4 regions of the Photobacterium sp. SP02 genome follow, and region 2 is predicted to be linked to each of the others. Evidence: predicted binding sites of a transcription regulator. Region 2 holds the regulator's gene; each other region holds the start of a gene.

Region 1 (7,274 bases), on a different contig from region 2:
CGGCTTCGCTGAATGCTCTGCTGCCGCCTTTGCGTGAATTACTGGCGCAATTGCAGGGTCGCCGGAACCTGGGGCACGTCGAGCTGGTCGAAGCCGATAATGGCCCTGTGGTCTTGATCCGACATCTCAAACCATTTTCTGACCCGGATATGACGAGCATTCAGCAATTTGCTGACAGTCATCATGTTATGCTTTTCCTGGCGCCGGAACCTGATGAAGTGACTCAGCTGGCCGGTGACACACCTTGCTATGCTGTGAACGGTTTGACGCTGCAGTTCTCGCCCAAAGATTTCATTCAGGTGAACCGGACGGTGAATGCCCGGATGATAGAGCAGGCACTGGACTGGCTGGATATTCAGCCGCAGGACAGAGTGCTGGATCTTTTCTGCGGCCTGGGTAATTTCAGTTTACCGCTGGCTCAGAAAGCGCAGCAAGTCGTCGGTGTCGAAGGGGTGGATGAGATGGTGCAGCGGGCCAGTGACAACGCGGCACGGAATCAGCTCGCGAATACGGCTTTTTATCAGGGTAATCTTGAGCAGGGGATTGAGTCGTTCAGCTGGGCCAGCAAAGGTTTCGACAAAGTATTGCTGGATCCGGCACGCGCGGGTGCTGCCGGGGTAATGAAAGAAGTGGCAGCGCTATCACCCAGCCGGATTTTATATGTCTCCTGCAATCCGTCCACGCTGGCGCGGGACAGTCAGGTACTGTTGCAACAGGGCTACCAGTTGCAACGGCTGGGAATGCTGGATATGTTTCCCCATACGGGGCACTTAGAATCTATGGCACTGTTTATCCGCACCTGATGCCAGGCTGAGCCTGCGAAGGCCGCCGGGAGTAACAGAAAAGCCATCCGTAATAACGCTATACAGGACAGAATCATGGTCGCAGTTCGCGGTGCGCATTTGAAGGAAAACGCTAAATTTGAGTTGGTACCCTGGGTAGAGAGTCTGCTGCAGGATGCTAAAACCTCGGACCGTCTGATCCAAACTTATCAGCGCTGTGAAGCGCATCTGGACAACAAGGAAGCGGCCGGCCAGTTATTGTGGCGTGGCCGGGAAATGGTTGAAATCCTGGTGATGCTCAGTATGGATACCGACACCCTGGTGGCGGCCCTGCTGTTCCCGCTTGTTGAAGGTGGCTTCTACAAGAGTGATGACATCAAAGAGGAATACGGCCAGACCATTCTGCAAATGGTCAAGGGCGTCAAGCAGATGGCGGCAATCAGCCAGTTGAATGCCATTAAAGAAGGCGCGGCGCAATCGGCACAGGTCGATAATATTCGCCGCATGCTGCTTTCTATGGTGGACGACTTCCGCTGCGTGGTGATCAAACTGGCCGAGCGTATCTGTAATCTGCGTGAAGTGAAGGACGAGCCGGATAATGTTCGTCGTGCCGCCGCGCGGGAGTGTTCCAATATCTATGCTCCGCTGGCAAACCGTCTAGGTATCGGTCAGCTTAAATGGGAAATCGAAGATTACGCGTTTCGCTACAAACACCCGGAGACTTATAAGCAGATCGCCAAACAGCTGTCTGAGCGTCGTATCGACCGGGAACACTACATCGACCATTTCGTGAAGGATCTGGATGAGTCGATGAAAGCCTCGAATATCAAGGCTGAGGTGCATGGACGCCCCAAGCATATCTACAGCATCTGGCGCAAAATGCAGAAAAAGAATCTCGCCTTTGATGAGCTGTTCGATGTGCGTGCGGTGCGTATTATCGCGGACCAGCTGCAGGACTGCTATGCGGCACTGGGGGTGGTGCATACCAAATACCGCCATCTGCCCAAAGAATTCGATGACTATGTAGCCAACCCTAAACCTAACGGTTATCAGTCGATCCACACTGTGGTGATCGGCCCGGAAGGCAAAACCATTGAGATCCAGATCCGCACCAAGCAGATGCACGAAGAGTCCGAGCTGGGGGTGGCCGCGCACTGGAAATACAAAGAATCCGGCACCTCTGCCGGCGCCCATTCTGCCTATGATGAGAAAATCAACTGGCTGCGTAAGCTGCTGGCCTGGCAGGAAGAAATGTCCGACTCCGGCGAAATGCTCGAAGAGCTGCGCAGTCAAGTCTTCGACGACAGGGTCTATGCCTTCACCCCGAAAGGGGATGTGGTCGATCTGCCCTTGAATGCCACCCCGCTCGATTTCGCCTACCACATTCACTCTGAGGTCGGCCACCGTTGTATCGGGGCCAAAGTGGAAGGGCGAATTGTGCCTTTCACTTATCACCTGCAAATGGGCGATCAGGTCGAAATCATCACCCAGAAAGAGCCGAATCCATCGCGTGACTGGCTGAATCCGAACCTGGGCTTTGTCAATTCCAGCCGGGCACGAGCCAAGGTGCATGCCTGGTTCCGCAAGCAAGACAGAGATAAAAACATCACGGCTGGGCGGGAAATTCTGGAGCAGGAGCTGCATAAAATCGGCGCCACCATGAAAGATGCCGAGTCCTACGCCCTGAAGCGCTTTAACGTGAACTCGACGGATGAGTTGTTCGCCGGTATCGGTAGCGGTGATCTGCGTATCAATCAGGTCATTAACCATATCAATGCGCTGGTGAATAAGCCCACGGCTGAAGAAGAAGATCAGCAGCTGTTGGAGCGTTTAACCGAGGCGGGCAGCAAGGCCAGCCAGAAAAAACCGCAGCGCGACGCCGTAGTGGTGGAAGGGGTGGATAACCTGATGACCCACCTGGCGCGTTGCTGCCAGCCCATTCCCGGCGATGACATAGTGGGCTTTGTGACACAGGGGCGGGGGATCTCGGTTCACCGCAGCGACTGTGAACAGCTGGAAGAACTGCGTCATGTCGCGCCGCAGCGGATCATTCATACTGTCTGGGGCGGCAGCTTTGCCGGGCGCTACACGCTGACCGTCAGGGTAACCGCTTCTGAGCGTAACGGCCTGATTAAAGATCTGACCAACACCATGCACAATGAAAAGGTCAAAGTGGCCGGGGTGAAAAGCCGGATCGATTTCAAAAAGCAGATGGCGATCATGGATTTTGATATTGAACTGACCGATCTCGACAGTCTGGGCAGACTGATCCTCCGCCTGGAGCAGGTGAAAGATGTCTTTGAAGCCAGACGACTGCACTGATCTCATCCTATCGACAGAACGGGCCCCGGCCCGTTTTCTGCCCAATGACAACGCTACACAGAGCACAGGAAAACCATTATGAGCGACAAGCCCATCAGCATCTTACTTTCCATCATGACGCAGCTGCGCGACCCGCAGCGGGGGTGCCCCTGGGATCTCAAACAGGATTTTGCCTCTATCGTGCCTCACACGCTGGAGGAAGCCTATGAAGTGGCAGATGCCATTGCCGAAGAGAACTGGGATGATGTGAAGGAGGAGTTGGGCGATCTGTTATTTCAGGTGATCTTCTACAGCCAGCTGGCGAAAGAAAAAAGCTTGTTTGATTTTGATGATGTGGTCGGCGCGATCAACCACAAACTGATTCGTCGCCATCCTCATGTTTTTGCAGATAAAGATTTCGCCGATGAAGCTGCGATACATGCGAACTGGGAAGCGGAAAAGGCCAAAGAGCGTGCAGAAAAAGGGCAGGATGACAGTATTCTGGCTAATATCCCTAAGGCAATGCCTGCGCTGAACCGGGCCGATAAAATCCAGAAACGTTGCGCCCGGTTGGGTTTTGACTGGCCAACACTGGGACCGGTGGTTGACAAAGTGCAGGAAGAAATCGACGAAGTGATGGAAGAAGCCCATCAGGCGGTACCCAATCAGGAACGTATCGAAGAGGAGATCGGCGATCTGCTGTTTGCTGTGGTGAACCTGAGCCGGCACCTGAAAGTGAAACCGGAAATGGCCTTGCACAAAGCCAACCGTAAGTTCGAACGCCGGTTTCGCGAAGTGGAGCGCTGTGTGCTGGAACAGGGCAAGCAGATTGACGCTTGTTCACTGGATGAGCTGGATGCCGAGTGGGAAAATGTTAAGCGCAAGGAAAAGTCTGTTTCAGCATCAAAGTGAGTACTAACCCGCAAGCGGACTTTCCATCAAGGATACCGGGCTTGATTTGGAACAAAAAGCGTCTGGGTTTACTGTGATAGTTTTCACGTTGTGGCAATAAAATGTGTCTGGTATACTAATTTCCCGTCCAGATACTTTTTATCCTCTACACCAATCTTCCAGGTTAAACATGACAACGAATTACATTTTTGTGACGGGCGGTGTTGTATCCTCCCTAGGTAAAGGTATTGCTGCAGCCTCACTGGCGGCCATCTTAGAGGCCCGTGGTCTGAAAGTGACCATGATGAAGCTAGACCCTTACATTAACGTTGATCCAGGCACTATGAGCCCGATTCAACACGGTGAAGTATTCGTTACGGAAGACGGTGCAGAGACCGACCTTGACCTTGGTCACTATGAGCGTTTTATCCGTACCAAGATGACCAAGCGCAACAACTTTACTGCTGGCCGTGTCTATGAAGACGTGCTGCGTAAAGAGCGTCGCGGTGACTATCTGGGTGCGACCATTCAGGTCATCCCTCATATTACTAACGCTATCAAAGAGCGTGTGATTGCCGGTGCAGAAGGCCACGACGTCGCTATCGTCGAAGTGGGCGGTACGGTCGGTGATATCGAGTCCCTGCCATTTATGGAAGCGATTCGCCAACTGGGCGTGCAGCTGGGCCGTGAGCGTGCGATGTTTATGCACCTGACTCTGGTGCCTTACCTGGCCGCGGCCGGTGAAGTGAAAACCAAGCCTACTCAGCACTCAGTCAAAGAACTGCTGTCTATCGGTATTCAGCCGGATGTGCTGATCTGCCGTTCTGACCGCATGATTCCGGCCAATGAGCGAGCCAAGATTGCCTTGTTCTGTAACGTGCCGGAAAAAGCCGTTATCTCAATGAAAGACGTTGACTCCATCTACAAGATCCCTCAGCTGATTAAGTCGCAGGGTCTGGATGAACTGGTGTGTCAGCGCTTTGGTATTACCGCCCCGGAAGCCGATCTGAGCGAGTGGGAGCGCGTTATCTATGAAGATGCCAATCCGACCGGTGAAGTGACTATCGGTATGGTGGGCAAATACACCGAACTGCCGGATGCGTATAAGTCAGTCAACGAAGCACTGAAGCATGCGGGTCTGAAAAACCGCTTGTCTGTGACCATCAAATACGTTGATTCACAGGATGTTGAATCAAAAGGCGTAGAAATGCTGGCAGGTCTGGATGCGATTCTGGTACCGGGCGGTTTTGGTGGTCGTGGTGTTGAAGGCAAGATCATGACAGCGCAATATGCGCGTGAAAACAACATCCCTTATCTGGGCATCTGCCTGGGTATGCAGGTGGCGCTGATCGAGTTCGCCCGAAATGTGGCGGGCATGAGCGGTGCTCACTCGACGGAATTTGACGCTAAATCACCGTATCCTGTGGTGGGCCTGATCACTGAATGGGTCGACAGCGAAGGTAACGTGGAAGAGCGCACGGAAGAGTCGGATCTGGGCGGTACTATGCGTCTGGGTTCTCAGCTGTGCCATCTGGAAGAGGGCAGCAAAGCCCGTGAAATGTACGGCAGTGCAACCATTCACGAGCGTCACCGTCACCGTTACGAAGTGAACAACAACCTGCTGCCTCAGCTGAAAGAAGCAGGCCTGAAAATCTCCGGCCTGTCTGCTGACAAGAAGCTGGTAGAGATTATCGAAGTGCCGAATCACCCTTGGTTTGTGGCCGCTCAGTTCCACCCTGAGTTCACCTCAACACCTCGCGATGGCCATCCTTTGTTTGAAGGATTCGTCAAAGCGGCTGGTCAGCACCAGCGTGGTGAGTTCGAAGAGAAATAAGTTACAAACAGCTGTTGCACATGGAGTGCGGCAGCTTTTTTTTCGCTTTTTTAAATCAAAATAAAGCAAGAGGAAACACTATGTCTAAGATCGTTAAAGTTTTGGGTCGTGAAATCATCGACTCACGCGGTAACCCGACAGTGGAAGCTGAAGTCCACCTGGAAGGTGGTTTTGTTGGTATGGCTGCGGCACCTTCTGGTGCATCAACGGGTTCCCGCGAAGCTCTGGAGCTGCGTGACGGCGACAAATCTCGTTTCCTTGGCAAAGGTGTACTGAAAGCCGTTGAAGCGGTTAACGGTCCTATTGCTCAGGCACTGGTTGGTAAAGACGCGAAAAGCCAAGCGGACATCGACCAAATCATGATCGACCTGGACGGCACTGAAAACAAATCTAAGTTTGGTGCTAACGCTATCCTGGCTGTCTCTCTGGCGAACGCAAAAGCGGCCGCGGCTGCAAAAGGCATGCCTCTGTACGAGCACATTGCAGAACTGAACGGCACTCCGGGCCAGTTCTCTATGCCTCTGCCAATGATGAACATCATCAACGGTGGTGAGCACGCTGATAACAACGTCGACATCCAGGAATTCATGATCCAGCCAGTCGGTGCTAAAACACTGAAAGAAGGTCTGCGTATCGGTGCTGAAGTGTTCCACAACCTGGCCAAAGTACTGAAAGCCAAAGGTCTGAGCACAGCCGTTGGTGATGAAGGCGGTTTCGCACCAAACCTGGAATCTAACGCTGCGGCACTGGCTGCTATCAAAGAAGCGGTTGAAGCGGCAGGTTATGTACTGGGTAAAGACGTCACGCTGGCGATGGACTGTGCGGCTTCTGAGTTCTATGACAAAGAAGCTGGCAACTACAACATGAAAGGCGAAGGCAAAATCTTCACATCTGAAGAGTTTAACTTCTACCTGCAGGATCTGGCGAACCAGTACCCAATCGTGTCTATCGAAGACGGTCTGGACGAGTCTGACTGGGATGGCTTCAAGCACCAGACAGAACTGCTGGGCGATAAACTGCAACTGGTGGGTGACGATCTGTTCGTGACTAACACCAAGATCCTGAAAGAAGGTATCGACAAAGGTATCGCGAACTCTATCCTGATCAAGTTCAACCAGATCGGTTCTCTGACTGAAACGCTGGCTGCTATCAAGATGGCGAAAGATGCCGGTTACACCGCTGTTATCTCTCACCGTTCCGGTGAAACTGAAGATGCAACGATTGCTGATCTGGCAGTGGGTACCGCAGCAGGTCAAATCAAGACAGGTTCTATGAGCCGTTCTGACCGTGTTGCTAAGTACAACCAGCTGATCCGTATCGAGGAAGCGCTGGGCGAGAAAGCACCGTATAACGGTCTGAAAGAAGTGAAAGGTCAGGCATAAGTCTGAAGCTTCACTTTTGTCACTTTGAGTGACCCCGGATGATAAGCCGCTCAACAGAGCGGCTTTTTTCTGTCCGAATGGCGG
Region 2 (7,274 bases):
CCAGCAGCAGGATCTGATTCGCTGTCTGAACCATCAGGCGCAGCAGGCCAGAGCCGCGCTGCCGCCGCCTGCCGACAACCTGGCCCAGTACTGCCAGCATTTAAATGCCGCCAGCCTGACAGCAGCGATTCGCGGCTGACCACCGTGGTGAAAGCAAGATGATCAAGGCAGCCTGGCTGCCTTACCATATCATCACCACGCAACCCGCGGTCAGCGCTCCCATCACCAGATTGAAAATCCGTCTGGCTTTCGGCTGGTTGAGCCAGCGGCCAATCATAGTGCCAAATCCGGCCCAGAGTGAGACGCAGGGAAAGCCCACCACAAAGAAGATCAGGGCGACCGCCGCCGCTGACAGCCAGTACCCTTCCCCGCTCATAGTAAAGGTGCTGATCGCGGTCACCGACATCATCCAGGCTTTAGGGTTAACATACTGGAACATGGCCGCCGCGAAAAAAGGCATGGGTCTGGCGTCATTGTCTTCAGCCTGGACCCTGCCCCCGGAAGCGGCAATCTTCCAGGCCAGATACAGCAAATAGCCACTGCCCAGCCAGCGCAGGACTTCATGCAGCACAGGATAGCGCACAAAAAGCACCCCCAGCCCGGCCGCTACCAGCAGAATCATACTCACCAGGCCCCCGCCAATGCCCAGCATGTGCGGCACGGTGCGCCAGTAGCCAAAATTAGCCCCTGAGGCCGTCACCATCATATTGTTCGGTCCGGGAGTTCCGGTCATAGTGGCCGCAAATGCGGCCAGAGACATCAAAAATTGCCATTCCAGGTTCATCTGCCACTCCGTGATTCACACCATAATTGTATCGGTACAATTTTAATTTTCACTTGCTTTAACCCCACCAAAGCGGTCAAAATGCAGACTATCAAGGGTGGAATTTGCAATCAAAGGATTTATTGTCACCATGACAATCGAGACCATTCAGCAAGATTTCTTTGAAAGGTGTGACGATGGGCTGCCAAAATACCGTCGCCTGGCCGAAACCATGGCACATCTGATTGAATCCGGCCTGCTGACAGCTGGCAGCAAGCTGCCGACGCACAGAGCCATGGCCGATAAACTGCAGGTCACGGTCGGGACCATTACCCGCGCCTATGCCGAAGCCGAGCGCCGGGGGCTGGTGGAGGCCAGGGTGGGCGCTGGTACGTACGTCTGTCAGAGTAACCGTCCGGGCTGGGTATTCAGTTACCCCACTCAGGCACCCGATGAGTACAATTTCGGCTATAACATCCCGCCTTATCTCGACCGATCAGCGCCGCTGGCGCAGGCGATGCAGACGCTCGCCCAGCAGGCGGATCAGCTCAACCACCTGATGCTGTATCAGGATCCGCAAGGGCTGAGCGAACACAGAGAGGAGATTTGCCGCTGGCTCAACCACCATGGCATTCAGCTCGACCCGGCGCGTATGCATTTTACCTCCGGCGCGCAGCATGCCATTCAGCTGGTACTGTCGGTGTTCTGCCGCAGCGGCGATACTCTGCTGACCGAACAAGTCGTCTATCCCGGCTTTCTCGGGCTGGCCCGTCAGATGCAGCTCAATGTCAAAGCGGTGGAGATGGATCAGCAAGGCCTGATCCCCGAGAGCCTAGATACCGCCTGCCGCCTGTACCAGCCGCGAATGCTTTACTGCACGCCCACCCTGCAAAACCCGACAACAGCCGTCATGAGCCGGGAAAGGCGCGAAGCGATTCTGGCGGTGTGCCGCCGCCATCAGGTGCTGGTGATTGAAGATGATGTCAATGGCCTGCTGCCGGTCGACGCCCCGCCGCCGCTGGTCAATCTCGACAGTGAACAGGTGATCCACTTCGGCAGCCTGTCGAAATGCCTCGCGCCGGGCTTGCGGCTGGGTTACATCCAGGTGCCGGGCAAGCATCAGGACAGACTGAACACGGCGCTACACCATCACTGCCTGATGATCAGTCCGCTGCTCAGTGCTCTGGCCTGCGAGCTGATCCACCAGGGCGATGCCGATCGGCTGCTGACCGCGATCCGGCAAGACATAGCCCAGCGACAGTTGTTGCTCGAGCGCTATCTGCACCCTTATCACATTCAGCATCACGCGCAGAGCTTCCATGCCTGGCTCACCTTGCCGGACCACTGGCGCTTGAGTGATTTTGTCGCCGCGGCACAAGCCAGAGAGGTGGTAGTCAAATCGGCCGAGCTGTTTACGCCGCCGGGCAGCACTATACCCCAGGCGGTACGTCTGGCCATCAGCGCGCCGCACAGTCATGATAAACTTGAACAAGGTCTGGCGATCCTGGCTGAGCTGCTGGCTCAGGAGCCATACCCTGATTTTCCGCTGTGAGAGAGAAGCTGATGCATCATTTTGAGCCCGCCGCTGGCCTGCGTAACGCCCATATACAAACCATTCTGCCGCGGATCATCCGCCGTCAGGCCCGGTTCGAGCCGCTGACAGAGCGCATTCAGACCCCGGATGATGATTTTCTCGATCTGGCCTGGACCGGCACATCGTCTCACCATCCGGCGCACATGCCTGTCATGATCCTCTTTCACGGCCTGGAAGGCAGTTTTCGCAGTCCCTACGCCCACAGCCTGCTGTTTGCCGCCAGACAGCAGGGCTGGCTGGGAGTGATGATGCATTTTCGCGGCTGCAGCGGCGAAATTAACCGTCAGGCGAGAAGCTATCATTCGGGGGAAACTTCTGACGCCACCTTTTTTATCCGCCATCTGCGTGAGCGTTTTCCCCACAATCCCCTGCTGGCGGTCGGTGTCTCGCTGGGCGGGAACATGCTGGTCAATTATCTTGCCGAAACCGGCGCCGCGTCGGAACTCACTGCCGCTCAGGTCATCTCACCCCCCTTGGATCTGGCGGCCTGCTCTGACCGGATACAGCAAGGATTTTCGCGGATCTATCAGCGCTACCTGCTCGATTCCATGAAGAAAAACATGCTGAAAAAAATGGCGTCATTACCTGGTCTGCTGCCCTTGCAGAGCGAGCAGATCACTGAAATCCGCTCGCTGCGCCAGTTTGACGATGCCGTCACCGCGCCCCTGCATGGTTTCAGCAATGCCGAGGATTACTACCAGCGCTGCAGCGGACTGGGCAAACTGGCCCAGATCACGACGCCGTTGCGGGTGATTCATGCCGCCGACGATCCCTTTATGACCGAGGCCGTGATCCCCAGGCAACCGCTGCCGCCGCACATTGACTATCACCTGACCCGGCATGGCGGCCACGTCGGATTTGTCAGCGGCACCTGGCGGGCGCCGAGCTTCTGGCTGGATCACACTGTGCCGGCCTGGTTCCGGGACAAACTGGGGGCATAACACAACAACGCCTGCAAACAGGCGTTGTTGTGTCGTCAGTATTAACCGATCTTGCCGGTGTCAATTAACTGCTGGATGAGTGGCCGCATGATCAGCTCCATCGCAAAGCTCATTTTACCGCCCGGCACCACCAGGGTATTGTGGCGCGACATAAACGAGCCCTGAATCATCGCCAGCAGATACGGGAAGTCCACGTTCTTGATGCCGCGAAAACGGATCACCACAAAACTCTCGTCCAGACTGGGGATCGCTTTGGCACTGACAGGGTTCGAGGTATCGACTGTCGGCACACGCTGAAAGTTGATATGGGTACGGGAGAACTGCGGCGTGATGTAATTCAGGTAATCATCCATTGAGCGGACAATCGACTCCATCACCGCCTCGCGGGAATGGCCGCGATCCCGGGTATCACGGACGATCTTCTGGATCCACTCCAGGTTGACAATAGGCACCATGCCAATCAGCAGATCCACATGCTGTGCCACGTTGACATCGCCGTCCACCACACCGCCATGAAGTCCTTCATAAAACAGCAGGTCGGTATTTTCCGGCAAATCCTGCCAGGGGGTGAATGTGCCCGGCATCTGGTTATACGGCACAGCCTCGTCAAAGGTGTGCAGGTAACGGCGAAACTTGCCGCTGCCGTCTTCGCCATACTGGCGGAAAAAGTTGCCCAACTGAGCAAAGTCGTTGGCCTGCGGGCCAAAATAACTGATATGACGGCCTTGCTCTTTGGCTTTGCGGATCTCCACATCCATTTCAGGGCGGGTGAACCGGTGGAAGCTGTCCCCTTCCAGCCAGGCCGCATGAATGTTCAACATGTTAAACATCTTACGGAAGGCTTCTGAGGTGGTGGACGTTCCTGCTCCGGAGGAACCTGTTACTGCAATGATCGGGTGTTTTGCAGACATGACATACCTTGTCGTTAATCCTAACGGAATCAGTTAGTAACAGGGCCAGAGAAAGCAGTCAAGTTTCACGGGCCCGTGCATCGGCGTCAGCTTCCGTTTTCTGCTGCCGCTTTTCATTATGGCAGCTTTATTCTGCGCTCAGTGAACGGCGCAGTTTAATATCAACCGTTTCATGGAGTTCAGAGAACATAATCACTGCCTCGCCACTATCCAGTTGCTGCCTGACTCTGGCGACCTTCTGCGCCAGACTCAGCTCGCGCTCGCCATAGTCCGTGCCTTCGCGCAGGACAAAGTGTTCTATCAAATTATCGAGTGTCTCTGAGTCCAATTCTTGCCAGGGGATGATCATACTGCTCACCGAAAAATAAGGGGGAAAACCGGCGCGGCTTTCCCGAAACACCATTAAGCGGCGACGATTTCATAAGAATGTGTCAGCGTGACACCTTTGCCCAGCATCAGGCACACAGAGCAATATTTTTCCAGCGAATCACCGACCGCTTTGGCCACCAGCGCTTCATCAAGATCATGGCCAGTCACCACGAAATGCAGATTGACCGAGGTGAAATAACGCGGCGCCTGCTCGCGGCGCTCTGAGGTCATGTTGGCTTCGCAGGCCGTGATGGCCTGGCCGGCACTTTTCAGGCCGTCGACCACATCGACAGAGCTGCAACCGCCGGCTGCCATCAGCACCAGTTCCATCGGACTCGGCGCCGTTTTGCCGCCGTTACCGTCCATGACCACACTGTGGCCCGAGTTTGACTGGCCGACAAAAGTCAAACCTTCTACCCATTTAACACGTGATTGCATGCGATGCTCCTTACTACTCAAACCCGCATTTAAAAACTAAGTCACAACTGTGTGATCATGTGCACAGTAATGCGTCCAAAATGTGCATTTATCGTCACCCAATATCAAGCAATGCGTGTCGAAAAAAGTTAAACTCTTGGACTGAATGTTCACATGCGCTTGCAGCCCAGCCGTTGACTGAATATCCTAGTTGGCAAACAATGATATTGTTATACCCAACCCCAATTCAAGGAATGACGTTGTTGGGCAATACACTGCAGAGGAAGTTAGTAATATGGTTCCAGGTAAACCGCAAACAGATCCAACCTTGGAGTGGTTCCTTTCTCATTGCCACATTCATAAGTACCCTTCAAAGAGTACACTGATCCACGCTGGCGAGAAAGCAGAGACCCTCTACTACATCGTTAAAGGCTCCGTTGCCGTTCTTATCAAGGACGAAGAAGGCAAAGAGATGATTCTGTCCTACCTCAACCAGGGCGACTTCATCGGTGAGCTTGGCCTGTTTGAAGAAGGCCAGGAGCGTACTGCCTGGGTTCGTGCAAAAACACCATGTGAAGTGGCAGAGATTTCCTTTAAGAAATTCCGTCAGCTGATCCAGGTCAACCCGGATATTCTGATGCGACTGTCTGCTCAGATGGCGCGCCGTCTGCAAGTCACCAGCCAGAAAGTTGGCGACCTGGCGTTCCTGGATGTGACCGGTCGTATTGCCCAGACGCTGTTAAATCTGGCCAAACAACCTGATGCCATGACCCACCCGGACGGGATGCAGATCAAAATCACCCGTCAGGAAATCGGTCAAATCGTTGGCTGTTCCCGTGAAACCGTTGGCCGCATCCTCAAGATGCTGGAAGAGCAGAACCTGATTTCTGCCCACGGCAAAACCATAGTGGTTTACGGCACTCGCTGATCACTCAGCTGTGATGCAGCCAATGTGAGTATCAGAAAAGCCGCCCGTGCGGCTTTTCTTGCATTTGCACACCATCCCCCGGCTTTGCATCAGGTTCCTCTAGTCACCTCACAGTTTTTCAGTTGCCTTCCTCATTCCTATTGCTACATTTGGCATATCAGTTTTATGTGGATGTCGCGATATGGATATCGAACGTTTTGCCCCGAATGCGCAGCACAGCCAGCTGCCAACCCGCCCTGTGGTCACTATGGGCCGTTTTCTCACAGCATCAGTGGAGATGACAGGGTTTCAGTCGCCGCGCCAGTTACTGGAACAGGAAGCCGGTCTGCACGCCGGGATCCTGAGTCGTGACAGTGATGCCTGGATGCTGCCTTTGGATCAGCAGCACTGACACCAAGATACCAGAGCTAAAAAAACAGCGACCAGAAGGCCGCTGTTTAAGGTGTTTGTCAGCCAGGCTGCATCACATATTGGTACTTTCGAAGATTTTGTCGGCTGAGGCTTCGACAAAGCCCGGATAGAGTTCCCCGTCTGCCTGATGGTAGCGCTTGGCGAACTCATAAAAACCGCCTGGAATAGTACGTACGCCGTCGGTGAAGGACACATCCACACGATCAGCCATAGTGGATGACTGCTCCAGCATCACTTCCGGATTGCCTTTCACTTCGCCGCCGGCTTCATTGATGCTGAACCCGTTGTGGCGCAGCAGGCTGTTAACCGCCGCCACTTCCGTGAACTGCTCCAGCTGATTGACACTCACCGTAAAGTGATTGGCACCGTAACCGTGAGCGGCCACCCAGCCGGCATACTCGCTTTCCGCGGCCAGCATTTCATAGGTCGCAAAATCCAGCTCCCATAAACGGCCGTTATAGAGGAAGGACGCATCATTCATTGCCCCGTCAGGGATCTGCTTGACCAGCGCACGTACCGTGTTCTGCAATTGTGCAGAGCACTGACCGACCAGCAGTTCGCTGATGAACACTTTCGGGGCAGCCGGATTCGGGTGCTCGAAGTGCTCAGCGTACAGTTTCTTCTGCTCGAAATGGTAGGTGCCGCACGGCTTGTAGCCGATGGCAATAAAAGGCGCAGCCAGAACATCCAGGCTGACCCCAGGCAGATTAAAGGTACGCAGCGCAATATGATCATTTTGCAGAGGCTCTTCCTCTGTCAGCAGATCGTGTACCTGCGCCGCCGACGGGCAAAGACGGGTAGTAAAGTCCTGCCACAGGGCCTCAAACAATTTTTCCACTCTTTCCATGATGCGGTTCCCCTTCGAAAATACGGGTTAAGTATGAGTTACAGTTGGATCCCTGGAGACAGCTGTGCCGGCAATTCGGTTGCCTCACCTTCC
Region 3 (7,274 bases), on a different contig from region 2:
ACCCGGCAGTTGTGCACGTTCGACAATGCGATCCAGCAACTCCTGCGGAAAGCTGTTGCTGGTGTCGCTGAAGTAACCCCAGTCGAACAATACCGGCACACCGGCGATTTCCCAGTGGCCAGACGGGGTGTCTTTGCCGGATGAGATCTCAGCAGCATGACCGTAGGCACCGGTGATCTCAGCCACAGGATCTAAGCCTTGCGGGAATTCACCGCAGGACTCTTCCGCCGCCTTACCCAGACCCAGTCGGGTCAGGTTTGGCAGGTTCAGCAAACCGCTGCGATCGGCATTGTCGGCGCGGCCTTCGGCGCAGGCTTTGGCAATATGGCCCATGGTGTTCGAGCCCACATCGCCAAATTTGACCGCATCTTCAGTGGCACCCAAGCCAAAAGAATCGAGTACCAGGATAATTGCTCTTTTCATCATTGCTCCAATTTAGACATCTTCAGCACGGATGCGGCGGTAAACCTCAGGGGTCGCCGCAGGTGCCTGCTCAGTGACTGTGACAGCCTGACGAACAGCATTCGCAGCGTCCTGCCATTGTGCTTCAGTGCGGGCATGGATAACGGCCAGCGGGGTCTGCTGATCAACTGTCTGGCCCAGACGTATCATGTCAGTCAGGCCCACCGCATAATCAATGCTGTCGGAAGCCACTTTCCGGCCACCGCCCATGCTCACCACGGCCATGCCCAGTGCGCGGGTATCCATCGCCCCGGCAAAGCCGCTGGTTTCAGCAAACACAGGTTTGATGATCTCTGCATTCGCCAGATAATTATTATAGTTTTCAACAAAATCCGCCGGGCCGCCCAGGCCGTGCACCATTTTGCCGAACCGCTCTGCCGCTGCGCCGTTGTCCAGCACCGCCTGCAACTTAGCACGGGCTTCGCTTTCCTCTTTGGCCAGACCAGCGTTGAGCAGCATGTCGGTACACAGCGCCATGGTGACTTCAAACAAGCGCGGGTTGCGGTATTCGCCGGTCAGGAACTGGACGGCTTCACGCACTTCTACTGCGTTACCGGCACTGGAAGCCAGTACCTGGTTCATGTCGGTCAGCAAGGCGGTAGTTTTGGTGCCGGCACCGTTGGCCACGGCCACAATGGATTTCGCCAGCTCTTCCGAGGCCTCATAGGTTGGCATGAAAGCACCTGAACCGACTTTGACGTCCATCACCAGCGATTCCAGACCTGCCGCCAGCTTCTTCGACAGAATAGAAGCAGTGATCAGCGAGATGTTATCGACCGTGGCAGTAATATCGCGGGTGGCATACACGCGCTTATCAGCCGGTGCAAGATCACCGGTCTGACCGATAATGGCCACGCCTGCACTTTTGGTCACCTGACCGAACACCTCGTTCGACGGCATGATGTTATAGCCCGGAATGGATTCCAGTTTATCCAGCGTGCCGCCGGTGTGGCCCAGACCACGACCAGAAATCATAGGCACGAAACCGCCACAGGCGGCGACCATAGGGCCGAGCATCAGTGAGGTCACATCACCCACACCGCCGGTGGAATGCTTGTCGACAATCGGGCCGCCGAAGTTCATGTGATCCCAGTTCAGCACCATGCCGGAATCGCGCATGGCACAGGTCAGCGCGACCCGCTCATTCATGGTCATGTCGTTGAAGTACACCGCCATCGCGAAAGCCGCGATCTGGCCTTCAGACACAGTGTCTTTGGCGATGCCCTGAATAAAGAAGTTAATTTCGTCTTGGGTGAGTGCGATGTTATCGCGCTTTTTGCGGATAATTTCCTGAGGTAAATACATAGGATGCCTCGACATGGCTGGGGAGAGACAATAACGCCCGGCAGACCAGGCAGCGTCAGCGGCAGGTGCCGGCAGACGCGGTCTTTCCCTTTATTGGCAGTTTCCTGTGGCAGCCAGTCGAGCCGGCTGCCACAGATCAGGTTCAGAATCGGTCAACCGATACCAGAGGTATCAGTAACCGCCTTCTGCGGCTTTCTCGCCTTCACCCAGCGTATTGAGCAGGTTTGCCAGCAAGCTGGATGCACCAAAACGATAGTGCGCGCTGTCTGCCCAGTCGGCACCCAGAATACAATCAGCCATCGCCAGGAACTGCTGTGCGTCTTCAGCGGTACGTACACCACCGGCAGGCTTAAAGCCTACGCTGTCCTGTACGCCCATGTCTTTGATTACCGTCAACATAATCTCTGCTGCTTCAGGCGTTGCGTTCACCGGCACTTTACCCGTGGAGGTCTTGATGAAATCCGCACCGGCTTTGATAGAAATTTCAGAGGCTTTGCGGATCAGTGCCGGCTCTTTGAGCTCACCGGTTTCGATAATCACTTTCAGCAGAATATCACCGCAGGCGGCTTTACACTGTTTAACCAGCTCAAAACCCACATCTTCGTTACCGGCAATCAGAGCGCGGTACGGGAACACCACATCCACTTCATCCGCGCCGTAAGCAACGGCCGCTTTGGTTTCAGCCACGGCAATCTCAATGTCATCGTTGCCGTGCGGGAAATTGGTCACTGTGGCAATACGGACATCCGGCGTGCCCTGCTCGCGCAGCTGCTTTTTGGCAACCGGAATAAAACGCGGATAAATACAAATCGCCGCGGTATTACCAACAGGGGTTTTCGCGTTCTTACACAGTTCGATCACTTTCGCATCGGTATCGTCATCGTTCAGTGTGGTCAGATCCATCAGTTTTAACGCACGCAGTGCAGCCGTTTTTAAATCGCTCATGACTTTCTCCAGTCGATTATGTTCTACCAAGTGTCCTGTTCACTTTGCTCACTCAGACAGTGGCAACTCTGCAGATTGTAGCCTCAGAGAAACAGAAGCGGACTTGATTCCATGAAGACTCAGGCCCTTTACAGCGTGCCCGATCGACGTCCTTTTCACCGCACAAGGTGGCTATCACCTTGCCAGCCATTCATTTTTGCATCCTAATTCACAAAATTATCAGAATACTTACACGCAGATATCATCAATCCGCGATTCCACGCTGCCATTTTACCAAGGAGCTCAGAGGCAAACCATACAATAGACGTTTCCCAGAGTGGATAATGTGTTGACCCAGCACGCAGCTATCGTCACCTCTCCGCCCGGCCCCTTCGGATCACTTCTGATCCCTTGCTCAGGAAAAGAAACGTTCAATCAGCCATTGATACAGTTGTCCGCCGAGATACACACCAACAATGCCCATCACTCCGGATAACACAGGCGGAGCCGGAATCGGCAATTTGAGTGCGGAAAACATCAGCCCGACTATCACACCTGCCAGTAAAGCCACGATTACATCATGCATGCTGTCACTCCCGTCGTTGTGACCAGACCGGGAGAGCGAAGCAGTCCGGTTTGGAAATACTCACAGAGTGTAGACTGCAGAAAACCAAGTGTCTGCTGACCCCTTAAGCATGCGCGTGCCGCCTGAGTGAAGGAAGAGTCAATTGGCGCTTTTTAGCGGCTTTTACCGGAAATGATTCAGATAGTTACTGATTCTGTTGACAGCCGCCATTGTCAGCGGCAAAGAAAATGCGAGGCAAAAAAAAAACGCCACAGCTAAGCTGTGGCGTTTTCAATCTAACGGTTTCTGACTGAATTACAGTGACAGGAACAGACCTGCAATCGTTGCAGACATCAGGTTAGACAGCGTACCTGCGGCAACGGCTTTCATACCGAAGCGGGCAATGTCGTGACGACGGCTTGGTGCCAGACCGCCCAGACCACCCAGCAGGATAGCGATAGAAGACAGGTTGGCGAAGCCACACAGTGCGAAAGAGATAATCGCTTTGGTCTTCTCAGTCATCGCTACACCAGTTTCAGCAACCAGCAGACCACCATCAGCCACATCTTTCAGGTACGGCGTGAAGTTCAGGTAAGCCACGAACTCGTTCACGACTATTTTCTGACCGATGAAAGAACCGGCAACCTGTGCTTCATTCCAAGGCACACCAATCAGGAAAGCCAGCGGCTGGAAGACATAACCCAGGATCAGTTCCAGCGTCAGCTCAGGCATACCGAACCAGCCACCAACACCACCCAGAATACCATTGATCAGTGCAATCAGACCGATGAACGCCAGCAGCATCGCACCGACGTTCAGTGCCAGTTGCATACCGGAAGAGGCACCCGCAGCCGCTGCGTCAATGACGTTAGCAGGCTTGTCATCGTGACCTTCATCATCTTTATCAACGCCCAATTGATCCACAGGCGTTTCTGTTTCAGGTTTGATGATTTTCGCAAACAACAAGCCACCCGGTGCCGCCATGAAAGAGGCTGCAATCAGGTATTCCAGCGGTACACCCATAGAGGCATAACCGGCCAGTACACCACCGGCAACAGACGCCAGACCACCACACATCACCGCAAACAGCTCAGACTGAGTCATCTTAGGTACAAACGGACGCACAACCAGTGGTGCTTCGGTCTGACCCACGAAAATGTTTGCTGTTGCAGACATGGATTCGGCACGGGACGTTCCCAGCGCTTTTTGCAGTGCGCCACCCAGAATGTTAATCACAAACTGCATGATACCCAGATAGTACAGTACGCTGATCAGTGCTGAGAAGAACACGATAACCGGCAGCACTTTCAGGGCGAAGACGAAACCGCCGCCACCGAAGACTTCAAACATCTTGCCTGAAACCAGACCGCCGAACAGGAAGGAAATCCCCTGATCACCATATCCGATCACATTGGCAACGAATTGCGATGCACCATACAGCACATCACGGCCTACCGGCACATACAGAACAAATGCGCCGAAGAAGAATTGAATGGCAAACGCGCCACCCACGGTACGTAAGTTAATAGCTTTACGGTTATCAGACAGCAGCACAGCCACAAGCAGCAGCACAACCATCCCAACCAGGCTCATAAACACGCTCATAGTTTATGGCATCCCTATAGTTAAATTTTGGCGTCTCGACAATTCGGCTCTCTCAAGAGTCGGGCGCATTATACGCATGGCAACTTACAGCATGTAATGCACACATCACACTTTGATTGGAAACCGAGTGAAAGTTGAACATCAAGTGTGATGAAACTCACACCAAAGCACTACCTGATGCATAAAGAAAAGCCAGAGAAATGTCAGAATCATCAAATTTGAGAAGGCAGTGCAAACAAAACTTCTGCATTTTTGCTAGTAGCAGCAGCAAGTACCGCCAATGATTCTGATCTCAGTTCAGCCAGAGCCGCCAGCACTAACGCCACTCTGTCCGGCTGATTCGGCTCTCCCTGGTAACCGGCCAACGGCATATCTGGCGCATCGGTTTCCAGTAACATTGCATCAAGAGGTAACTGAGTCATTGTAGTTCGAGTTTTGTTCGCTCTGCGATAGGTGATCGTACCACCTACTCCAATTTTGATACCTAGATCAAGAAGTTGAGACGCTTGCTGCAAACTACCACTGAATGCATGATAAACCCCTCCCCGAATTGGCGGGCAGGATTTCAGGCATTGCATCAGTTCAGGAAAGGCTTTGCGGCAATGAAGTATCACCGGCAGGTTAAATTGATTGGCGAATTCCAGCTGCCTGATCAACCAGCCCATTTGCTGCTGTCTGTCTGCATTGGGGATAGCAAAGTCCAGCCCGCATTCCCCGACAGCCACACAGCGGTTGCCCGCCTGCTGGCTGACCGTTTCCAGCCTGCTCTCCAGCTGGTTCAGTGTGTCGGCATCATGCTCGGAAGCAAAATACGGGTGCATGCCCAGCGCATAGAAGAGTGCCGGCTGTGCAGGGGATGCCGTGCGGGCACACAAGGTCTGAATGGGCTGCCAGTTACGCGCCCCGACCGATGGGATCACGATATGGCTGACGCCAGCCTGCCCGGCCTGTGCCAGATAGGACTCTGGTTCAGCGGCAAACGGCGGAAAATCGAAATGGCAGTGACTATCTATCAGCTGCACCTGAGGTATCCTTTTTCACTGACTGACACGCTCTTGCCCTGGCAGCGCGCTGCGCCGGATGACGGTCATCGTCTTCATCATAGCGGACGGGCGCACAGCAGCGCCGGTTTTCCGGCACAAAGCCCATACGCTCGCACCAGGCATCATAGTGAGCCAGCCAACGGCGGATCAGAGTTAACATGGCACCTTCTTCCTAAATAGCGGAGAATCTCTGTGGTCATTATGTCAGGCAAAAAACACAATCAACATACCGGCATTCAGATCTTGGGCAAGGAATGCGCTCCAATGTGACTGCAGTCTTTCACTCCAACACTGTTTTTCCCAAAATCAGCCATTCAGCCCAAGTCTTTCTTCCATTTCAGCAAATCATCACGGTTTATGATACTAAGCCCGCAAGGCTCAGCGACCATATACACCCATGAACAAATACAGTTTTCTTTTCTTACTCTCATTAACAGCGTGTGGAGGGGAAAACACCCCATCGGCATCCTCCGGAAGTCTGCCAGATACACCGCATGACAATGGGCATCCCCCTGCGATCACTTTACCGCAAGATCCCATCAGCAAAGCCGTACAACAGGGCGATCCCGCACTGTTGCCTGCCGATGCCGCCCTGCTTGAACAAAGAATTACAGATCTGATCGATGCTGAGCAAACGGCTCTCACTGTTACGCATCAGCAGATTTTTGGTAATAAAGCGATCGATTATGATCCTAGCCGAAACTCCCGGCTTTTCAGCTTGCACACATTAACCAGCGCCAAAGAACTGATCACGGGTAACCAGGGAAATACGCTGGCCACCGTCAGTGAACAGCAATCGCGCCGCAGTGTCGCTTTTGGCAGTAACATTTTGCGCGACCTTGATGCTGGCGAGAACGCGGCCTTCGCATCACACATGAAAAGCATCACAGATTGGTTGCTTGTCCCCGCCTCACTTGCGGAGAAAGATACTGTCAGCGTGTCTTTTATGTTGCTCAGCAACAGCCAGTACAACCAGTCGAAAAATTGGCTTGCCAGCCGCTACCCCACAATAGAAACCACCCTCTGCAGTAATCAAGCGCAACTGGCAGAGTGTTTATCATCAGCACACCTTATCATTACCGGTTCCAGCGGCGCGCTCAGCGAATCTGCGGTTCAGACCGCCCTCAGTGCCGCGGCAGCCCGTAAACAGTCCCTGCTGTATGTCCACACTAACAGCTGGAATGCGGCACCGCTGACCAACCTGGTTCTGACCTACTTTGGCGCCCGAACCGAGGAGATAGGCGGAGCAGGGAATTATTTTTCGCAAGATAAAGCTAACTGGACATCTGCCGCCGATATGCGGTCTGAGACTGGGCTGCTGGCTCAGATTCATGCACTGGTAAAGCACCTTCAGTACGATAGCTTCAGCT
Region 4 (7,274 bases), on a different contig from region 2:
TAGACGATGATCCCTTCCCACTCACTCTGTACTGCCAGTTGTGCCAGCTCGGCATCAATCAGTGCGCGACGAAGCGAACCGCCACCATCAATTAACAGGACTCGCCCGGCACCGGGTTCGGCCAGCACAGTCTGAAGCAGGCCATTGTCTTCAAAGCATTTTACTGTGGTGATCTGGCCTCCGAATGAGCTTCGGCCACCGTAAGAGCTGAACATTGGCTCAACCACATCAACCAGGTCGAGGTAAATATCACAGAGTTCAGAGGTATTGTATTCCATAAGCTCGCTTCTTTATTGGCAGTAATATTAAGCAGGACAGGAAGCAGAAAGCGCCTATTCACTAACTTGCTGAAAGTATAACCAGCTCAGGCTGCATTGCAATCTCGGCGCTATGCTTTAGCGGTCTGCCAGCAATCCGATGGCAAACAGCAGGTTAGTCATCAGTGCTATTTTAGCCAGTAAGGCCAGCATAGGAGCCAATGACTGCGCTTTTTGCGTGACCAGCACGTTAGCGGCGTGCGCCAGCAACCAAGGGGCGGCCAGCAAAAATAACCAGCCCCACGCCGAACGGGCCGTCAGCAGGGCATAGGCCGTAAAGCCGATCAGGCTGGCAACCATGAGCAGCAGGTGATACCAGCGGCCGGCTGTCGGACCGAGTCTTGCCGCCAGGGTGAGTTTCCCGCAGGCCCTGTCGTTATCGATATCCCGCAGGTTATTGAGATTCAGTACCCCGACCGCCAGCAGTCCGCTGGCCGTCGCCGGCAGTAAGATGGCCCATTGGAGCTGGTGGCTCTGCAGGTAATAGCTGCCGCCGACGGCGACCCAGCCGAAGAAGATCAGCACCGCAGGATCGCCCAGTCCGCGATAACCATAAGGTTTTGTGCCTAAGGTATAGGCCAGTGCTGCCAGCACAGAAACGGCTCCCAGGGCCATAAAGCTGAGCAAGACGGTGAAGGACGGCCGGGCCAGCCAGAGCAGGGCGATGCCGCTCAGGGTGGTCAGCGTCAGGGTCACGCCTATGGCAGCACGCATGGCAGTGAGGGAAATCCGGCCCTGTTGCAGTCCGCGCTGCGGCCCCAGCCGGTGGCGGTTATCCGTGCCTTTGCGCACGTCGCCATAATCGTTGGCCAGGTTAGACAGTATCTGGAGCAGCAAAGCCGTCAGCAGTGCCAGCAGGGCGATCGCCGGTGAAAAGTGCCCCTGGGCAGCGGCCAGGCTGTTACCGCACAGCAAAGCGGCCACGGCCAGCAGCAGGGTTTTGGGCCGGGTCGCATCCAGCCAGACGGAGAGAGAGGACAAAGCCATGATCCCAAGATAAAGACAGCATAGGGTGTGAGTATGGTCCGATTACAGAAAAGAATGTTGCTCTGGCGCAACAAGAAGATAAAAAACGGGATGCCAGTCGATAATCTGGCATCCCGCTGGGTATGGAGCACTGAGTGGTTAAGTTAACCACTCAGTGACAGGTCGGGTTACAGAATAAAGCGGCTGAGATCTTCGTCTTCCACCAGCTCGCCCAGATGGGCATGCACATAGGCTTTGTCGATGATCTGCTCTTTACCGCCCTGTTCGGAGGCATCATAAGACAGCTCTTCCATCAGGCGCTCCAGCACTGTGTGCAGACGGCGGGCTCCGATATTCTCTGTGCGCTCGTTGACCTGCCAGGCCGCATCGGCAATCTGGGCAATGCCATCTTCGGTAAAGCTGATAGTGACATTTTCCGTGGCCAACAGGGCGCGGTACTGCTCGGTCAGCGACGCGTTCGGCTCGGTCAGGATACGCTTGAAGTCTTCGCTGGTCAGGGCTTCGAGTTCAACCCGGATTGGCAGACGGCCCTGCAGCTCAGGGATCAGATCAGACGGACGTGCCACCTGGAAGGCGCCGGAGGCGATAAACAGGATGTGATCGGTTCTGACCATGCCATGCTTGGTCGAGACCGTAGAACCTTCCACCAGCGGCAGCAGGTCACGCTGAACCCCTTCGCGGGACACATCCGGGCCTGAGCTTTCGCCACGCTTACAGATTTTGTCGATCTCATCAATGAAGACGATACCGTTGTTCTCGACCGCGTGGATAGCCTGCTCTTTCAGCTCTTCCTGATTGACCAGCTTGGCGGCCTCATCTTCGGTCACCGCTTTGAGCGCATCCTTGATTTTCATCTTGCGCTTTTTGGTGGTGTTGCCCGCCAGATTCTGGAACATGCCCTGCAGCTGATTGGTCATTTCTTCCATGCCGGGAGGAGCCATGATCTCAACGCCCATTTGCGGCGCGGCGACGTCAATTTCGATTTCCTTGTCATCCAGCTTGCCTTCGCGCAGCTTTTTGCGAAATGACTGGCGGGTGGCCGAATTGGTGTCGCTTTCTTCGTTCTTGCCCCAGGCATCACGCGGTGGCGGGAGCAAGACATCCAGGATGCGGTCTTCGGCCAGCTCTTCAGCGCGGAAGCGGACTTTTTCGGTGGCCTGCTGATGGGTCATTTTGACCGCAACGTCAGTCAGATCGCGGATAATGGTTTCCACTTCTTTGCCGACATAACCGACTTCAGTGAATTTGGTGGCTTCCACTTTGATGAAAGGCGCGTTGGCCAGTTTGGCCAGACGGCGGGCGATCTCGGTTTTACCGACACCGGTCGGCCCTATCATCAGGATGTTTTTCGGGGTCACTTCAACGCGCAGCTCTTCCGGCAGCTGCATGCGACGCCAGCGGTTACGCAGCGCGATTGCCACGGCACGCTTGGCCTTGTCCTGGCCGATAATATGGCGGTTCAGTTCATGAACAATTTCGCGGGGAGTCATTTCAGACATGGGGAATCCTTACTGGGTATCGAGTTCTTCAACAGTCTGGAAGTCATTGGTGTAAACGCAGATATCACCAGCAATGGTCAGCGACTTCTCAGCTATGGTGCGAGCATCCAGCTCGGTGTTTTCCAGCAGCGCCCGGGCTGCGGATAACGCAAAATTACCGCCTGAGCCAATGGCAATCAGGTCGTTTTCTGGCTGAACCACATCACCGTTACCTGTGATGATCAGCGAGGCGGTGGCATCCGCAACGGCCAGTAAGGCTTCCAGGCGGCGCAGGCTGCGATCGGTACGCCAGTCTTTGGCCAGCTCGACCGCGGCTTTCATCAGGTGCCCCTGGTGCATTTCCAGCTTGCGTTCGAAGCGCTCAAACAGGGTGAAGGCATCGGCGGTACCGCCGGCGAATCCTGCCAGTACCTGATTGTTGTATAAGCGGCGGACTTTGCGGGCATTGCCCTTCATGACGGTATTGCCCAGTGAGACCTGGCCATCACCGGCGATGACGACTTTTCCATTGCGACGTACAGAGACTATGGTTGTCACGGTATTACCTCTTAGCATCAGTCCGGCTCGTAGGCCGGTATGGGTATAGCCGCAGATCTGGGGATGGTGGTTTCCGATTTCAAGGCAAACGAAACAATCTGCGCAGTGAAGGCCATAAAAAAGGATGCCTTGGCAGCGTTTTGTCTGCTTCAGCATCCTTAATCAGTGTAGTGAGCCGTTATCAGCTCAGCAAACGACTCAGGCGTCCCAGTACCAGATGGCGCAAGGTTCAATCCCGGCCCGACGCAGCATATTGCGATCACTTTCGGCTTTGCGTTTCTGCGGGTATGGGCCGAGTACCACGCGATACCAGCTGCCTTTTTCACCCTGAGACACTTTGATCTGGCTGGTGAGCCCCTGGAAAGCAATCATGGCTTTGCGCTCCTCCGCCTGCCCTGGCGAGCGGTAAGCGCCACACTGCATCAGATAAGGGCGACCCGGCTTATCCGGCACCTTTTTCGCTTCCACCTGCACTTCTTTATTTTCCAGCTCTTCGATGTAGCGCCATTTTTCTGCCGGTTTAGGCGGTAATTTTTCTTGTTGCTTCGGCGCAGTCACAGGCTTGGTGTCGACTTTGGTGCTGGTTTCCTGCTTGGGTTTGGCGGCAGGTGCAGGCGGTGTTTTGTCTTTGACTGTGACCGGCGGCGGCTTAACCGGGGTCGCATGGGGTGCTGCAGGCTTGGGTGACGAAGACAGAAAATATAAGCCATAGCCGAGGGCAATCACCAGGCACAGGGCGATCAGTGCCCATTTTACCGGGAACTGGCCACTGGGTTTGCTGCTGCGGGAAGGTGTTCTTCTGGCGGGCTTTTTCGCGGCCCGGCCTCGCTTGACGTAATCTTTGGTTGCCACAATGTTTTGATGATTGTTGGACTAATGGTCAGACATGGTACAAAGAAGTGCCCACACTGGCTAGTGTCGGGAAGCCTGTACCTGCCGAAGAGGCAGAGCTTCCCGATCATTCTGTGACCTTTTGCTCAAAGTGATGATTTTTTCAGCTCAGGTCGCGCTGGCTATTGCGGATTGCCTGGCGGTGGCGCGGCACTTTCCCGGATGACCAGTTTGGCATCCAGCAGGCGCGAACCGGCAGCTATATCCTTGCCTTGTAAGATGTCCAGCAGCATCAGCATCGACTGACGGCCAATTTCATAGCGGGGCTGCGACACTGTGGTCAGCGGCGGATCGCAGTATTCGGCGAACTGAATATCATCAAACCCGACGATGGACAGATCCTGAGGAACATTGATCCCTAATCGCTTGGCTTGCTGCATGGCGCCGATGGCCATGACATCGTTGTGGCACAGCAGGGCGGTCGGCGGCTCCGGCAGCGATAACAGGGTGGTCACGGCGCGGGCACCGCCGGCAAAGGTGAAATCACTTTTTACCGTGTAAGCCGGATTCAGTTCTGTGCCGGCGCGGCGCAGGGCCTGCTGATAACCCTGGGAGCGGAACTGGCAGAGCATGGCTGTGTCGGGACCTGTGATCTGGGCTATGTGCTTGTGACCCATCTGGGTCAGGTAGTTCACGGCTTCAAACGCGGCGGTCAGGTTATCAATGTGGACAGTCGGCAGCTCCAGCTCAGGGGCAAACTCACAGGCCATCACCATAGGAGGCAGGTTTTTCTGCTCCGGTTTGCTGATATCAAAGGGTAAATCCGTGCCCAGCAGTAACATGCCGTCCGCCTGCTTGGTGAACACCAGATTCACGAATGAGTTCTCCCGGCTTTTCTGCTGGCCGCTGTCGCCCAGCAGCACCAGATAACCATATTCCATCGCCGCTTCTTCTATTCCCCGGATAATTTCCGTGAAATAGGGATCGCAGATGTCGGGGACGATAGCGACAATGGTTTTGGATTCATTGCGCCTAAGGTTACGAGCCAGGGAATTCGGGGAATAGCCAGCATCCATGACAGCCTGTTCGACTTTTTTACGGGTCGAGGCTGACACTTTTTCCGGGTTCATCAGCGCGCGCGACACGGTCGCGGTAGAGACTCCGGCTAGCTGGGCAACATCCTTCATTGTCGCCATAAATAGTTCCTCTCTAAGACATTTCTCTCAATAATGCTGGAGGATCGCAACCAAATCGGTGCAGAAACCTGGTCCAACAAGCCTGTTATTGTAGGCGCTTTATGCGGGTTTAAACATGTGCCAAATAGCATAAATTACATTGGGCTTGTGATCCAAATCGCATTAATTGTCTTATCTTCAGCTTAAATCCTGAGGTTCGACGTCCAGTGACCAGCGCACTTTCCGCGCCAATGGCAGCAAGTTAATGGCAGGACGCGCCACAGACAGCAGAGTTTGCAGGGTTTTCCGGTCAGGCGCCTGCAGCAGTAACTGCCACCGGTAGCGGCCGGCGCGGCGGGAGAGAGGCGCCGGATTGGGCCCCAGCACCAGAGTGTGTGACTCAAACAGCGGACTTGCTTCCAGAACGCCGCGCACCTGATGGAGAAACTGCTCGGTCAGCTCACTTTGCGCCGCTTCGGCTCTGAACAGTGCCAGATAGGTAAAAGGCGGCAGCATGGCCTGACGGCGTTCTGTCAGCGCCTGGGCGGCAAAGTGGTCGTACCCTTTGTAGAGAAGTGCCTGAAGCAGACTGTGTTCCGGGTGGTGGGTTTGCAGCAGCACTTCGCCCGGTTTGCTGGCGCGGCCGGCGCGGCCGGCGACCTGGATGAACAGCTGTGCCAGCCGCTCCGCTGCACGAAAATCATTGCTGAACAGTGCGCTGTCGACATCGACCAGCGCCACCAGGGTTACGTCGGGAAAGTGGTGACCTTTGGCCAGCATCTGGGTGCCGATTAGGATCTGGTATTCCTTGTTCCTGACTGCTTCCAGGTAATTGTCCAGGCTGCCTTTACGGCGGGTGCTGTCGCGGTCAATACGGACGGTTTTGAATTCAGGGAACAGGGTGGCAAGCTGATGTTCAAGCTGCTCGGTGCCGACCCCGACTGTCTGGAGCTGGGTTGAACCGCACTGCTGGCATTGGGGCATGACAGGACGCTGGGTCTGGCAATGGTGACAGCGCAGCTCGCCGGAGTGCTGATGATAAGTGTAATACGCATCGCAGCGCTTGCACTCCGCCAGCCAGCCGCATTCGTGGCACATCAGGGCCGGCGCGAACCCGCGGCGGTTGAGAAACAGCATCACCTGATTGCCGGCGCTCAGATGCTGACGCATACGGGCAATCAGCGGTGCGGACAGCCCAGCCTCCAGATGGAGCCCCTTCATGTCCAGCACCCCGTGACGGGCGGCCTGCGCGTTACCGGCGCGGCGGGTCAGGTGCAGGTGGTGGTATTTGCCGGTTCTGGCATTGTGCAGGGTTTCCAGTGCCGGGGTGGCTGAACCGAGCACAATCGGAATGTTTTCTTTGCTGGCCCGCAGCACGGCCATGTCCCTGGCGTGATAGCGCAGGCTGTCCTGCTGCTTATAGGATGAGTCATGCTCTTCATCGACAATAATGATGCCGAGATCGGCAAAGGGGGTGAACAGGGCTGAGCGGGTACCAATAATGATGCCGGCCTGATTGTCGCGCCCGGCCAGCCAGGCGCTGAGGCGCTCGGTATCATTCAGGCCGGAATGAATGGTGAACAGCGGCACGTTGAAGCGGCGCTGAAAACGGTTGATGGTCTGCGGCGTCAGACCAATTTCCGGCACCAGCACCAGGGCTTGTTTGCCGGCGGCCAGCACCGGCTCAATCAGGTTGAGATAGACTTCGGTCTTGCCTGACCCCGTCACCCCTTCCAGTAAATAACAGGCATAATCCGGGTTGGCATTGACGCTGGCAATCGCCAGCGCCTGCTCTTCGTTGAGGCGGGGTTTCTCTTCGGTGACCGCGAAATCCGTGGGCCAGTGGCCGCTGGGCGCTGTGGTGTGAAAACTCTCGACCCAGCCTTTTTCTGCCAGCGTTTTCAGGGTGGCGCTGTTCACCTCCTGAT

The links. Region 2 encodes CRP, which controls carbon source genes, mostly activating them, when cyclic AMP is high. Its sites were predicted from a motif close to TGTGANNNNNNTCACA; they were not measured.
Region 1: P0Y67_RS09945 (CTP synthase) is a predicted target of CRP. The motif match lies at 4,068-4,083, and genes of this name have one in related genera.
Region 3: P0Y67_RS08250 (NupC/NupG family nucleoside CNT transporter) is a predicted target of CRP. The motif match lies at 5,008-5,023, and genes of this name have one in related genera.
Region 4: cytR (DNA-binding transcriptional regulator CytR) is a predicted target of CRP. The motif match lies at 5,382-5,397, and genes of this name have one in related genera.

The regions. Positions count from the first base shown of each region.
Region 1 is NZ_JASJOJ010000018.1:15,031-22,304, reverse strand. It holds gene rlmD (23S rRNA (uracil(1939)-C(5))-methyltransferase RlmD) at 1-803, shown strand, start outside; gene relA (GTP diphosphokinase) at 879-3,104, shown strand; gene mazG (nucleoside triphosphate pyrophosphohydrolase) at 3,183-3,995, shown strand; gene P0Y67_RS09945 (CTP synthase) at 4,165-5,808, shown strand; gene eno (phosphopyruvate hydratase) at 5,889-7,190, shown strand.
Region 2 is NZ_JASJOJ010000028.1:13,831-21,104, forward strand. It holds gene P0Y67_RS13200 (TIGR02444 family protein) at 1-139, shown strand, start outside; gene P0Y67_RS13205 (LysE family translocator) at 182-784, opposite strand; gene P0Y67_RS13210 (aminotransferase-like domain-containing protein) at 915-2,315, shown strand; gene P0Y67_RS13215 (hydrolase) at 2,327-3,298, shown strand; gene P0Y67_RS13220 (phosphoribulokinase) at 3,340-4,209, opposite strand; gene P0Y67_RS13225 (YheU family protein) at 4,337-4,558, opposite strand; gene P0Y67_RS13230 (OsmC family protein) at 4,612-5,016, opposite strand; gene crp (cAMP-activated global transcriptional regulator CRP) at 5,291-5,923, shown strand; gene P0Y67_RS13240 (hypothetical protein) at 6,105-6,314, shown strand; gene P0Y67_RS13245 (DUF1338 domain-containing protein) at 6,387-7,181, opposite strand; gene astD (succinylglutamate-semialdehyde dehydrogenase) at 7,220-7,274, opposite strand, start outside.
Region 3 is NZ_JASJOJ010000013.1:73,957-81,230, forward strand. It holds gene deoB (phosphopentomutase) at 1-423, opposite strand, end outside; gene deoA (thymidine phosphorylase) at 436-1,767, opposite strand; gene deoC (deoxyribose-phosphate aldolase) at 1,939-2,712, opposite strand; gene P0Y67_RS08245 (XapX domain-containing protein) at 3,107-3,277, opposite strand; gene P0Y67_RS08250 (NupC/NupG family nucleoside CNT transporter) at 3,572-4,861, opposite strand; gene P0Y67_RS08255 (TatD family hydrolase) at 5,074-5,883, opposite strand; gene P0Y67_RS08260 (hypothetical protein) at 5,867-6,064, opposite strand; gene P0Y67_RS08265 (ImpA family metalloprotease) at 6,302-7,274, shown strand, end outside.
Region 4 is NZ_JASJOJ010000044.1:11,821-19,094, forward strand. It holds gene rraA (ribonuclease E activity regulator RraA) at 1-278, opposite strand, end outside; gene P0Y67_RS16495 (1,4-dihydroxy-2-naphthoate polyprenyltransferase) at 396-1,304, opposite strand; gene hslU (HslU--HslV peptidase ATPase subunit) at 1,472-2,803, opposite strand; gene hslV (ATP-dependent protease subunit HslV) at 2,813-3,340, opposite strand; gene P0Y67_RS16510 (SPOR domain-containing protein) at 3,539-4,192, opposite strand; gene cytR (DNA-binding transcriptional regulator CytR) at 4,354-5,367, opposite strand; gene priA (primosomal protein N') at 5,545-7,274, opposite strand, start outside.